One region of the Vibrio atlanticus genome, then DNA from elsewhere that is predicted to be linked to it. Evidence: predicted binding sites of a transcription regulator. Region 1 holds the regulator's gene; each other region holds the start of a gene.
What was found. The regulator CRP, encoded in region 1, controls carbon source genes, mostly activating them, when cyclic AMP is high. The targets are predictions, from matches to a motif close to TGTGANNNNNNTCACA.
Positions count from the first base shown of each region.

Region 2: the regulator CRP is predicted to act here: its motif matches at 2,038-2,053, upstream of rppH (RNA pyrophosphohydrolase).
Region 3: the regulator CRP is predicted to act here: its motif matches at 1,788-1,803, upstream of OCV30_RS17955 (glycogen/starch/alpha-glucan phosphorylase).
Region 4: the regulator CRP is predicted to act here: its motif matches at 1,682-1,697, upstream of OCV30_RS12285 (NupC/NupG family nucleoside CNT transporter).

Region 1 covers NZ_AP025460.1:3,118,710-3,121,910, forward strand. The annotation lists gene OCV30_RS14115 (phosphoribulokinase) at 29-898, shown strand; gene crp (cAMP-activated global transcriptional regulator CRP) at 1,140-1,772, shown strand; gene OCV30_RS14125 (DUF1338 domain-containing protein) at 1,957-2,748, opposite strand; gene astD (succinylglutamate-semialdehyde dehydrogenase) at 3,007-3,201, opposite strand, start outside.
Region 2 covers NZ_AP025460.1:616,152-619,352, reverse strand. The annotation lists gene ptsP (phosphoenolpyruvate--protein phosphotransferase) at 1-1,365, opposite strand, end outside; gene rppH (RNA pyrophosphohydrolase) at 1,368-1,886, opposite strand; gene mutH (DNA mismatch repair endonuclease MutH) at 2,503-3,168, shown strand.
Region 3 covers NZ_AP025461.1:495,568-498,768, forward strand. The annotation lists gene malT (HTH-type transcriptional regulator MalT) at 1-1,416, opposite strand, end outside; gene OCV30_RS17955 (glycogen/starch/alpha-glucan phosphorylase) at 1,983-3,201, shown strand, end outside.
Region 4 covers NZ_AP025460.1:2,758,929-2,762,129, reverse strand. The annotation lists gene prfC (peptide chain release factor 3) at 1-590, shown strand, start outside; gene OCV30_RS12295 (DUF5363 family protein) at 689-844, shown strand; gene OCV30_RS12290 (TatD family hydrolase) at 825-1,637, shown strand; gene OCV30_RS12285 (NupC/NupG family nucleoside CNT transporter) at 1,842-3,104, shown strand.

The DNA of each region.
Region 1 (3,201 bases):
GTAAGTTACTCAAAAGACAAGGGTTGTCATGTCCGCTAAACATCCAATTATTGCGGTGACGGGTTCATCTGGAGCCGGCACCACCACTACCTCAGAAGCCTTCCGAAAAATGTTCAATATGATGGACGTGAAGGCAGCTTGGGTTGAAGGGGATAGTTTCCATCGCTTCACTCGACCAGAGATGGATGTCGAGATCCGTAAGGCGCGCGAGCAAGGTAAGCACATCAGCTACTTTGGTCCACAAGCTAACGATTTTGGTGCATTAGAAGATTTCTTCCGTCAATACGGCAATGAAGGCACGGGAAAAGTCCGTAGCTATCTGCATACCTTCGATGAAGCCGTGCCTTACAATCAAATGCCCGGCACCTTTACGCCATGGCAAGAGATCCCTGAAAACTCGGATGTGATGTTCTACGAAGGTCTTCACGGTGGCGTAGTCGATGGTGACATCAATGTTTCTCAACACGTCGATCTGCTTATCGGCATGGTACCTATCGTAAACTTGGAGTGGATCCAGAAATTCGTTCGTGACACACGCGATCGTGGTCACTCTCGCGAAGCGGTGATGGATTCTATTGTTCGCTCAATGGATGATTACCTTAACTACATTACCCCGCAGTTTTCGCGAACTCATATCAACTTTCAGCGTGTCCCTACCGTAGATACATCAAATCCACTGAATGCAAAAGGGATCCCAAGTTTAGACGAAAGCTTCGTGGTTATACGTTTGCGCGGCATCAAAAACGTCGATTTTCCTTACTTGTTGGCTATGATTGATGGCTCATTTATGTCACGTCATAACACACTTGTGGTGCCAGGAGGCAAGATGAGTTTTGCTATGGAGCTCATTGTAAGGCCGATCCTGCAACAACTTATAGAAACCGGTAAAATAGGCTAACAAAACAACATTCTGGTTGATTACTTTTCATACCGTGATCATGTGCACAATTTTGCGTAAAAAATCGTAGCTTGGTCACGATTAAAATCAAGAAATAGTACCTGAAAAAGGATACTATTCTTAAACGAAACACAAGATAGCTTGCAGCACTCAACGAGTGCTCTTATCCTAGCTACGTCAATTCAGGCTTAGCTAAAATATGGAAAGCGGCAAGCATACCCTGCAGAGGAAGTAAGATATTATGGTTCTAGGTAAACCCCAAACCGATCCAACATTAGAGTGGTTCCTTTCACACTGTCATATTCATAAGTACCCTTCAAAAAGTACTTTGATTCATGCTGGTGAAAAGGCAGAAACCTTGTACTACATTGTTAAAGGTTCTGTGGCAGTTCTTATCAAAGACGAAGAAGGTAAGGAAATGATTCTTTCTTACCTAAACCAAGGCGACTTCATCGGTGAGCTTGGCTTGTTCGAAGAAGACCAAGAGCGTACTGCATGGGTTCGTGCAAAATCTCCTTGTGAAGTGGCTGAGATTTCTTTCAAGAAATTCCGTCAACTTATCCAAGTGAACCCAGATATTCTAATGCGTCTTTCATCGCAAATGGCAAACCGTCTACAAGTAACTAGCCAAAAGGTTGGTGACTTAGCGTTCCTTGACGTAACAGGTCGTATCGCTCAAACGCTACTAAACCTAGCAAAACAGCCAGATGCAATGACTCACCCTGACGGCATGCAAATCAAGATCACTCGTCAAGAGATTGGCCAGATTGTTGGTTGTTCTCGTGAGACCGTAGGTCGTATCTTGAAGATGCTAGAAGAGCAGAACCTAATTTCTGCACACGGTAAGACTATCGTGGTATACGGCACTCGTTAATCTCGATTAACTGAGCCAAAAATTTGAAAGCCACCAAATGCGAATTTGGTGGCTTTTTTGTTTTCTAAATATCTAGAGAACAGATGCGGGAAGCAAAGTTAGAAATCGGACTTCACTATTCTAAAGTATCTCGAAGCGAAGCGTACCCGCACCTCTAGGGCAAAGCCCGTGCTCGTATCTTTCTTTAACCGTTGGTGCTTTCAAAGATCTTGTCAGCTGATGCCGCGACAAATCCGGTATAAAGCTCACCATTGGCAATCGCATAACGCTTAGCGAACTCATAGAAGCCGCCAGGAATCATCTCATTGCCTTCAACAAATGAAACTGGGACTTTATCTGCCATTGTTGATGATTGCTCTAATAAGACCTCTGGAGAGCCTTTCACCTCGCCGCCAGATACATTGATAGTGAATCCCGACTCATTCAGATAGTCATTCACGGCCTGCACTTCATCGAACTTATTTAACTGGTTCACACTCACCGTAAAGTGGTTTGCACCGTAACCATGAGCGGCTAGCCAAGAAGCGTACTCACTCTCTTTTGCTAGCACTTGGAAATCTGCGAAGCTCAAATCCCAAAGACGACCACCAAACAAGAATTCATGACCTTGCAGTTTGCTAGCATCCACTTGCTCAACCAACTTAGCAACGATCTGTTGCAGGTCACTTGAACACTCTTCGACCTTCAACTCACTAATGAACACTTTTGGTTGGTTTGGATCTGGGTGCTCGTAGTGCTTAGCCACTAGCTTCTTGCTCTCAAATAAGTAATCGCCACACGCCTTGTAACCTAACTCAAGGAAAGGTTTAGCCAGTGTTTCAATACCTAGCGGTGCAACATTGAAAGTACGCAGTGCAATGTGATCGTTAATCAGGGCTTCGTCTTCTTTCAGCAAGTGATGTACTTTCTCAGCCGATGGACAAAGCCTGTGAATGTAATCGTCCCATAGTGATTTAAAGAGTAGATCGGGCGTCATGGTGACTCCTTGTCAGAGGTTCTAGCAAGCTAGTAATTTGGATTAGAAAGGGAGAGGCTGGACATAGAGTCAGCAGCCATCAGCCTGTGACATACTTGTTCTATTATTATCTACCGCCCAATCGAGGTGTCGGACGTGGGTGAAAAGAGGAAGCGATAACACCGCTTCCTTATTACACAATCAATCAATGAATCTGTTACTCATGAACCTAGAGCTCATAAGCTTATGATTCATCAAGTTAAAGCTTAAGAACCAAAACTACAGCTCAATACCTGGGCTAAACGTAGCTGGCAGTTGAGTTTCACCACCTTCCATTGACGCCATTGGGTAAGCACAGTAGTCAGCCGCGTAGTAAGCACTTGGGCGTAGGTTGCCTGAAGCACCCGGGCCACCAAATGGTGCATCACCACTTGCGCCTGTTAGCTGGCGGTTACGGTTAACAATACCCGCACG
Region 2 (3,201 bases), 970 kb from region 1:
CCCTTGGTTGATAGCGATGTTAGTGTCTGCACTCAAACCCGCATTAAGCAGAATCTCGACTTGCTTGTCGTCTTTCGTTTTTGCCGGTAAGTACAGTTCTCGATTGACCATAGAGGAGAGCTCACTCTCTTCTAGAATCAGCCCCCGATACTCTTTGAGCAGGTTTTTAGTCGGCTCAATAAAGATCTCGCCGCTATACCCGTCAACAATCGCTTGCTTACCATTAGCTTGCGAAAGATTAAGGTTAACTCCCATAACAGAAGGAATACCCAAAGCTCGAGATAAAATCGCTGCGTGCGAGTTCGCCGCCCCTTCCAAGGAAATAACCGCTAATAGTTTTTCTTTCAGAATAGACGCTAATACAGAGGCCGTTAACTCACGAACCACCAAAATAATCGGTTTATCTAACGTACGAAGTTCATGTTCAGAATTGTGGAGGAAATAGAGCAGTCTTTGACCAAGCTCTCGGACATCTTGCGCTCTCTCCCGAAGGTACACATCTGACATACGAGCAAAACGGTTAGAGTAACTCTCAACAACCTGTCTCAATGCCCAATCGGCTTTATCGCCTTTCTGAATTTGGCTCTTGAGATCCTTACGTAACATGGGATCGTTGAGTAAGTGAGTAAACAGATCAAAGATCGCCAACGCGTCTTTATTGATTTCACTGTCTAAACGCTTTCGCATTCGCTTGAAATCATTGAGAGCATTTTCGACAGCGACTGCCAACAGCTCATGCTCCCTTTCAACATTGAGCGTCGAAGCAGGGTAAACATCGGTGAGTTCAGGCTGAGTGTTGTCCCACCATAAGTCACCAATCGCCACACCCGATGAAGCTGCAATACCTTTGGTCGCAGGTAGCTTCTGTTGCTCTAACAGCCAATGGCCTTGAGTTTGGGCATGCGCCACAATAACCGCAAGCTGTGCTGAGAGTGTAACAAGGAAGGATTCTTCCATCTCACTGAATAAACGGGGGGACTTCTGTTGAATGACTAATACGCCAAGCACTTGCTTGCGATAGATAATCGGAGTGCCGAGAAAAGAGTGATAAACCTTTTCTCCAAGCTCTGGAAAAAACTTATAAGCAGGGTGAGCAGACGCTTGTGCAAGGTTGATCGGTTCAGCACTTCTTTTAACAAGGCCAACCAAACCTTCGTCAAAACCAATGTGAATGCTATTGCCTTTGAAGATCAGGCCTTGAGTTGCCATCAACTCAAGACGCTGCATATCATTATTTGCCAAATACACGGTGCAACATTCCGTCTGCATCGCGCTGCATGTCTCTTTAACCAAAATATCAAGAGCCGTCGACACATCTTCAACTCTTGATACGTGTTCAACTATTTCCCTTAGTTGGCTGAGCATGCTTAACCTCTACGCAATTTGCGCTTTCCTTTTGTTTTTCGCTCTTTAAACGGCATTGCTAAAGATGCGAATTCTTTCATCGCTCGACGGTAAACATCTCGCTTGAAAGATACAACTTGTCGAACTGGGTACCAGTAACTCACCCAACGCCAACCATCAAACTCAGGTGTGCTTCCACGCTGCATATTGATATGCGATTCATCGCAATCTAAGCGTAAAAGAAACCACTTCTGTTTTTGTCCAATACAGACAGGTTTAGAATCCCACCGAACCAGTCGTTTGGGTAGCTTATAGCGTAACCAATGACGACTTGTCGCGACGATCTTTACATCCTTTTTAGTAAGGCCAACCTCTTCATACAACTCGCGGTACATTGCCTGTTCCGGAGTTTCACCTTCATCTATTCCCCCTTGAGGGAATTGCCATGAATGTTGCCCGTATCGTTTAGCCCAGAAGACCTGACCATGGTTGTTACAGATTACAATACCAACATTTAATCGGTAACCATCGCCATCTATCACTGGCCAACCTCTATCTAAATTTTTAATTACACTGATTTTTCCACATATCCCCAATCGGAGCAAACTTAGTGACGTGACAAGCGCTATATTTATGAATAATAACTACGAATATGGATAAGTTTTGCTCAAATCTTAGTTACCCACACAAGAGTGAGACATAGACCACATTTATTCACCTTTTCTGTGAATAACTATGTGAAGAATTACCCGCAATCGTTTTTTTTAATCCATAGATTTATCAGGACCAAAAACAAAAAACCACCAAACGACAACAAAAACAATTAAAAATCAAACAATTAAAGTAAAGCCATCAATTTTAAAAACATGGAAAAAGAAAAAGATCTTTTAAAAACCATCCATGGTTAAAGATCAACCACTCCGATGTTTATCCACACTAGTAAGTGAAAGATTCATTTCAAACCCTATTTAGCAAGCATTTTATCCCCTGCAAACCCCTGTTTATTTATCCACTAAATTAATATTTCAATTAATTACCTTTATGTCCTGTGGATAACCATGGGTTTGATCCCTTTTCTAGCAAGGCGATCATTTCTTAACCATTCGTCATATGGTGATAACTTCTGGTAAAATCATTTTTTTGATCATGCCTTTTATTATGAAACCAGAACCACAAACACAACAAGAGCTGTTAGACAGAGCATATGCTATTGCAGGAATGACCTTCAAAAAGCTCGCCGATGAAGCCAATATGGTTGTACCAAACGACCTAAAGCGAGATAAAGGCTGGGTTGGACAACTATTGGAATGGCACTTGGGTGCGCCAGCTGGCAGTAAACCAGAACAAGATTTTGCCAAGCTCGGGATCGAGCTAAAAAGTATCCCGATTGGTTATTCAGGGAAGCCACTCGAAACCACCTTTGTTTGTGTCGCGCCATTGATGGGCGTGCAAGGCATAACGTGGGAAACCAGTCACGTTCGAAACAAGCTGTCTAAAGTGTTGTGGATCCCGGTAGAGGGAGAAAGAGAGATCCCACTGGCAGAAAGGCATGTAGGATCCCCTTTATTGTGGACACCAACCCAAGCGGAAGACGAGATCTTAAAAAGGGATTGGGAAGAGCTCATGGAGCTGATCGTGTTAGGTAATGTTGAACAGATAACAGCAAGACACGGCGAAGCACTGCATTTGCGACCAAAAGCCGCCAACAGTCGAGTGTTAACAGAAGCTTACGGTGCAAGTGGAAAACCAATAAAGACCAAACCTCGTGGTTTCTATCTACGAACTCAATTCACCCACAGATTGCTGACAACCCATTACGCATAGAAAGCCATTACGCATAGAGGTTTTATCTAGCAT
Region 3 (3,201 bases), on a different replicon from region 1:
TAAGGCTTTTTCAGGTTCATTACTGTTAATCGCAACTTGCGCGCGTAGGGCGTTGTATTGCCCTTGTTGTTGAGTGTCGAGTTCAATATTTCGAGCTTGATATTGTGTTTCAGCCTCTTCCAATAATGTCCCTACTTGTTCGTAGCGGTGCTGACTTTGTGCTAGCCAAGCTCGTAACATGGACAGTTTAGGGTCGCTGTAAAGTTGATCCGTAGTCAGTTGCTTGATCGCCATCTCTAACGAGGAAAGCTCGCCTTGGTTGAACATCGGCCAACCGTGGTCTGTCAGTATTTGAATGATCAGTTCTGGGTCTTCAGCGCGCTGTGCATGGCGTAGTGCTTGGTGTGGTGTGTCTTGTTTAATCCACGCCTTCGCGGCACTTCGGTGCAACTCTGCTTCTTGTTGAGGGATTCGAGCTTGACGCTCATGTGCCAAAAATTCACCAAACAGGTTATGGAAACGATACCAGTTCTTTTCGCCTTCAAGCGGGTAGATGAATAAACCGAATCGATTTAATGATTCGATCATACCCAGTGCGTCTTCACGCTGCGTTAGCGCACAAACCAGTTCGTCGTTGAAGTGGTCAAGCACTGAACACTGCATCAAGAACTGTCGAGTTTCTTTGTCTAACAGGTCGAAAACCTCTTCAACCAAGTAGTCCCAAAGATGGGCTTGATTAAAGTGGGAGAAGGACTCAGCAGACTGCGCCAGCGTGCGTTTTTGATGTTGGGCTTGCAGCGCAATAAGTTGAAGTGCAGAAGGCCAACCCTCTACATATGTACAAATACTGTCTGCCGTTGTGTCATCAATACCATCGGCAACACGCTGATTAAAAAAGCGCGTCGTCTCTTCGGTATCAAAAGCCAGCGAGTCATTACCTAATTCGATCATTAAGTCTCGAACGCGAAGGTTTGCCGTACCTAGGGGGGGGGTACCACGACTGGTTACAACTAGCGTGAGATTGTCGGGCATGTGTTTGAGGAAAAAGCGCATTGCTTCTTGAATGTCATCATTGTTGACTAAATGGTAGTCGTCTAAAACAAGAAAACATTCATGATGATAGTCCGACATCTCGGCGAATACTTCGCTCAATAAAGAATGCAGCGATGAAAACTGTCGTTTCTCTGCCAGTTTTTGGGCATTGGGACAGGAATTTTGAGTCGCTTTATTGAGTGATTGGAGTAGGTAGTTGATAAAACGGAAGGCATCGTTGTCACTATCATCGATGCTGTACCAACCCACATTCGGCTTATCTAACAGCCACTGTGCAGCCATGGTGGTCTTGCCATAGCCCGCAGGAGAACGGAACAATACAAGCTTATAGCAATCTGCGTTCTGGAGCAGATCGAGAACCCTAGGTCGTAGGATTGCATTATGTAAGCGGCCGGGACGAGTCAGTTTCGAAGGGATCCACATGTCGAAGTTTTTCACCTATTCCGTGGCGTATGTTTTGGGGATTCTAAAACCGTAAAAGAGTTGCCCAATCACATCTGCCTAATTACTTAAGTCTGTGCTTATGTTACGTGAAGAAAAATGGCACCGACTATGATTCTCCTCAGAAACCTTGCGGTCTTGCATGTTTTTGGCTTTCTACGCCCTTAATTTGAGACTTTGCTCACGTTGCGTGGTGGTTTGTGAATGTGACTTTGTTCAGTCTTACACTGAGATTTATGCAAAAGATGAGATATGGAAAATAATTTCGTGATCTCAAACTCAGATTTGCTAATCAGTTTATTCCGGTTAAATAAAACTCACATCAATTAACGTTAAGTTATCGAACGGGAGCTTGTGATCTTAGTCACTCCAACTTTTTGTTCGAAGTTAGAACATGAGAGTCAGATCACTAACCTTACATCGGTACGCCCCCTACGCCCTCTCATCTACTCCTAGTTAGTCGTATTAACGGGAGGATGTTTAGTTAATGGTGACCATGCACGATATGTCACAGATGAATTAGAACTATTAAAAGCGAGATTTCTGAAATGAAACCAACTCAGCAAAAAACTTTCGATAAAGTGTCGTTCCAAGAAAGCGTTAAAAAGCATTTATCTGCAACTTACGCAACAACGATTGAAACAGCAGATAGCCGCGCATGGTACCTAGCAATGGGGCGTGCGCTAGCAGAATTGACAACATTTGATCTGCTAGAAACTGAAAATGATGAAAAAATCAAAAACGCGAAGAGCGTTAACTACCTTTCATTAGAGTTTTTGATTGGTCGTCTAACAGGTAACAACCTGATCAGCATGGGTCTGTACGAACAGATTACTCATGCAATGGAAGAGCTAGGCCAAAACCTAACTGACCTTCTAGAAGAAGAACGCGACCCATCGCTAGGTAATGGTGGTCTTGGTCGTCTTGCTGCTTGTTTTATGGATTCTTGTGCTGCACAAGAGTACCCAACAGTAGGCTACGGTCTTCACTACGAATACGGCCTATTCAAACAGTCTTTCCAAGATGGTCGTCAACAAGAAGCACCAGACGCATGGCGCGGTGTTGAAGGTTACCCATGGGAAGTCGCTCGTCCAGAACTAGCACAACACATTGGTTTTTACGGTCATGTAGAAGTTGAATTCATCGACGGTAAAGAAGTTCGTACTTGGGTTCCAGGTATGGAAGTAAAAGCAATGCCTTGGGATCTACCAATCGTAGGTTACGAGTCAAACACGGTTTACCCATTGCGTCTTTGGGAATGTCAGGCAATTGCACCATTCTCACTAGCAAGCTTTAACAACGGTGATTACTTCGAAGCGCAACACTCGCTAATCGATGCAGGTAACATCACTAAAGTACTTTACCCGAACGACAACCACGAGAAAGGTAAGACACTGCGTCTAATGCAGCAGTACTTCCACTCAGCAGCGTCAGTTCGCGATATTCTACGCCGTCACGAAGCAGCAGGTTTCTCTCTAGAAGATCTGCCTAAGCAAGAAACGATTCAGCTTAACGATACGCACCCAACGATTGCGATTCCTGAGCTAATGCGCATCCTGATCGACGAGAAAGGTCTATCTTGGGATCAAGCATGGGAAATCAGTGCACATACGTTCGCTTACACGAACCACACACTACTTCCTGAAGCACTAGAGACTTGGTCTGAATCGCTGATCAACCGTCTTCTTCCACGTCACATGGAAATCATTTTTGAAATCAACCACCGCTTCATGCAAGAAGTTCGCAAGATGTGGCCTGGTGACGGTG
Region 4 (3,201 bases), 360 kb from region 1:
TTCGTACTGGTAAGAACGTGAGTATCTCAGATGCAGTAACCTTCATGGCGGGTGACCGTGCTCGTGCTGAAAAAGCATACGCGGGTGACATCATTGGTCTGCATAACCACGGCACAATCCAGATTGGCGATACCTTTACTCAAGGCGAAAGCTTGAAGTTTGCTGGTATTCCTAACTTTGCGCCTGAGCTATTCCGTCGTATTCGTCTGCGCGATCCATTAAAGCAGAAGCAACTTCTAAAAGGCTTGGTTCAGCTTTCTGAAGAGGGCGCGGTTCAAGTATTCCGTCCTTTGCAAAATAACGATCTGATCGTTGGTGCAGTTGGTGTACTTCAGTTTGATGTGGTTGTAGCGCGCTTGAAAGCGGAATACAACGTTGAAGCGATTTACGAAGGTGTGAACGTTGCAACTGCACGTTGGGTTGAATGTGATGACGCTAAGAAACTAGAAGAGTTCAAACGTAAGAGCCAAGCTAACCTAGCGTTAGATGGTGGTGATAACCTGTCTTATATTGCACCGACTATGGTGAATTTGAACCTAGCTTCTGAACGTTTCCCAGAAGTTCAATTCCGAGCGACGCGCGAGCACTAATCACTCTGTGCTCTATTCGAGTTAAACAAAAACGTCTATTGTTCTGCAATAGGCGTTTTTTTATTCGTGTCATTTGAGGTTAGAGGCTTAAGGTAAGTATGTTCAGTTGGATAAAAGCTTGGATTAAGAAATACGACAAGTGGTGCGAAGAGCTTGGCTTAACGCCTGAAAATAAGCGCAGCTGTGTGGCTTATCGCCGTGATCCTCAAGGAAAACAAACAGAGAGCAGGGAAGATGACATCGAAAATAAGTGACTTTCCGCTGTTTGACACCCATTGCCATGCGGACTTTGACATCTTTGAGCAAGGTTTTTCACTTGATAAAGGTATTGAAGGTTACGTTAAAGAGGCGAAACAGGCGCAAGTCGAGAAGTTGATCATCCCTTCTATTGGCCAAAGTAACTGGAGGAAGCTTGATGAAATCGCTCAATCTTACCCTAATGTTTACTACGCTTTAGGTTTCCATCCTTATTTTTTAGAGCAAGCCAATGACGAGCAATTCTCAGAGCTTCACCGATTACTCTCATCAAAACACAGTCAATGCGTTGCGATAGGAGAGTGTGGTCTCGACTTTTTTGTCGATGTTGCACGGGAGAAACAAGAGCGTTTTTTCATCCAACAAATAGAGCTAGCTAAGGCGTTTAAGCTGCCTTTAATCATCCATGAAAGGAAGTCTTTTAACCGACTTATTGAGCTAATAAAGCAGTATAAATTTACTTTGGGTGGTGTGATTCATGGATTTTCAGGGAGCGAACAGCAGGCTTTGGCGTGGATTCGGCTTGGTTTCTATATTGGCGTCGGTGGAACGATTACTTACCCAAGAGCACAAAAAACACGCACCACTATCTCAAAACTGCCTCTTGAATGCCTGGTATTAGAAACGGATGCCCCGGATATGCCCATGCATGGAAAACAAGGAAATGTTAATCATTCCAAGTATTTAGTTACGATCTTAAATGAACTATTTTTGCTTAGAAAAGAACCGAAGCAATCGGTTGCAGCGCAAATTTGGCAAAATAGCCATCGCGCATTCGGTATATGTGAATAAAATCGAAGGTTTTTGTTTATCGTTTGCGTAAATTGCACTTGGCTTGTGATTTGGCTCACATTTACGTGTGAATGGTACATGAATCTTCTACGAAAGTGTGAGGACGGCATTACTTTATTAGTGGTCGCATGAGTATAATTGCCTCCGCTTTATAGCCCCATTTTGTAACACGCCAATAAATAACTAATAAGGAAGTCATAAACTATGAGCCTGTTTATGAGCCTCGTCGGAATGGTTGCACTGATTGCAATCGCAGTACTACTATCCGACAACCGCAAAGCAATTAATCTAAGAACAGTGGGTGGCGCTTTCGCTATCCAATTCGCACTTGGTGCATTCGTACTTTACATCCCTTGGGGTCGTGATCTACTTGCAGGTTTCTCTGCTGGTGTAGCAAACGTGATCGACTACGGTAAAGATGGTACTGGCTTCCTATTTGGTAGCCTTGTTAACTTCTCAGTTGACGGTATCGGATTCATCTTTGCATTCCAAGTTCTACCAACACTAATCTTCTTCTCTGCTCTTATCTCTGTACTTTACTACATTGGTGCGATGCAAGTTGTAATCAAGGTTCTTGGTGGTGGTCTTCAGAAAGCTCTAGGTACTTCTCGCGCCGAGTCTATGTCTGCAGCTGCAAACATCTTCGTTGGTCAAACGGAAGCGCCTCTAGTTGTTCGTCCATTTGTTCCTAAAATGACTAACTCTGAACTATTCGCAGTAATGTGTGGTGGTTTAGCGTCTGTTGCTGGTGGTGTACTAGCGGGTTACGCATCTATGGGTGTACCTCTAGAGTACCTAGTAGCAGCGTCATTCATGGCAGCACCTGGTGGTCTACTATTCGCTAAAATCATCAAGCCTGAAACTGATGAAGTTGACGAGAACCTAGGTTCAGACATCGACGGTGGCGACGACAAGCCTGCTAACGTTATCGATGCAGCTGCTGGCGGTGCGTCAGTTGGTCTACAACTAGCACTTAACGTTGGTGCAATGCTACTAGCATTCATCGGTCTAATCGCTCTTATCAACGGTATCCTAGGTGGCATCGGTGGTTGGTTCGGTATGGAAAACCTAACTCTAGAACTTCTTCTAGGTTGGATCTTCGCACCGTTAGCATTCATCATTGGTGTTCCATGGGAAGAAGCAACTATTGCTGGTTCTTTCATTGGTCAGAAGACAGTTGTTAACGAATTCGTTGCATACCTAAACTTCGTACCATACATCGGTGAAAACGCTCAAATCGTTGAAGCGACTGGTCAAGTAATGTCTGTTAAGACTCAAGCAATTATCTCGTTCGCTCTATGTGGTTTCGCAAACCTTTCTTCAATTGCGATTCTTCTAGGTGGTCTAGGTGGTATTGCTCCAAACCGTCGTCACGACATCGCACGTATGGGTGTTAAAGCGGTTGTAGCTGGTACTCTATCTAACCTGATGGCAGCAACAATTGCTGGCTTCTTCCTGTCTTTCTAATCAGTTAGAAATCGATATATAGACGCCATAATAATATCGCCCCGTAGCAAGAAATTGCTGCGGGGCTTTTTTGTTTTTGGGCCTAGTGATTTTGAGC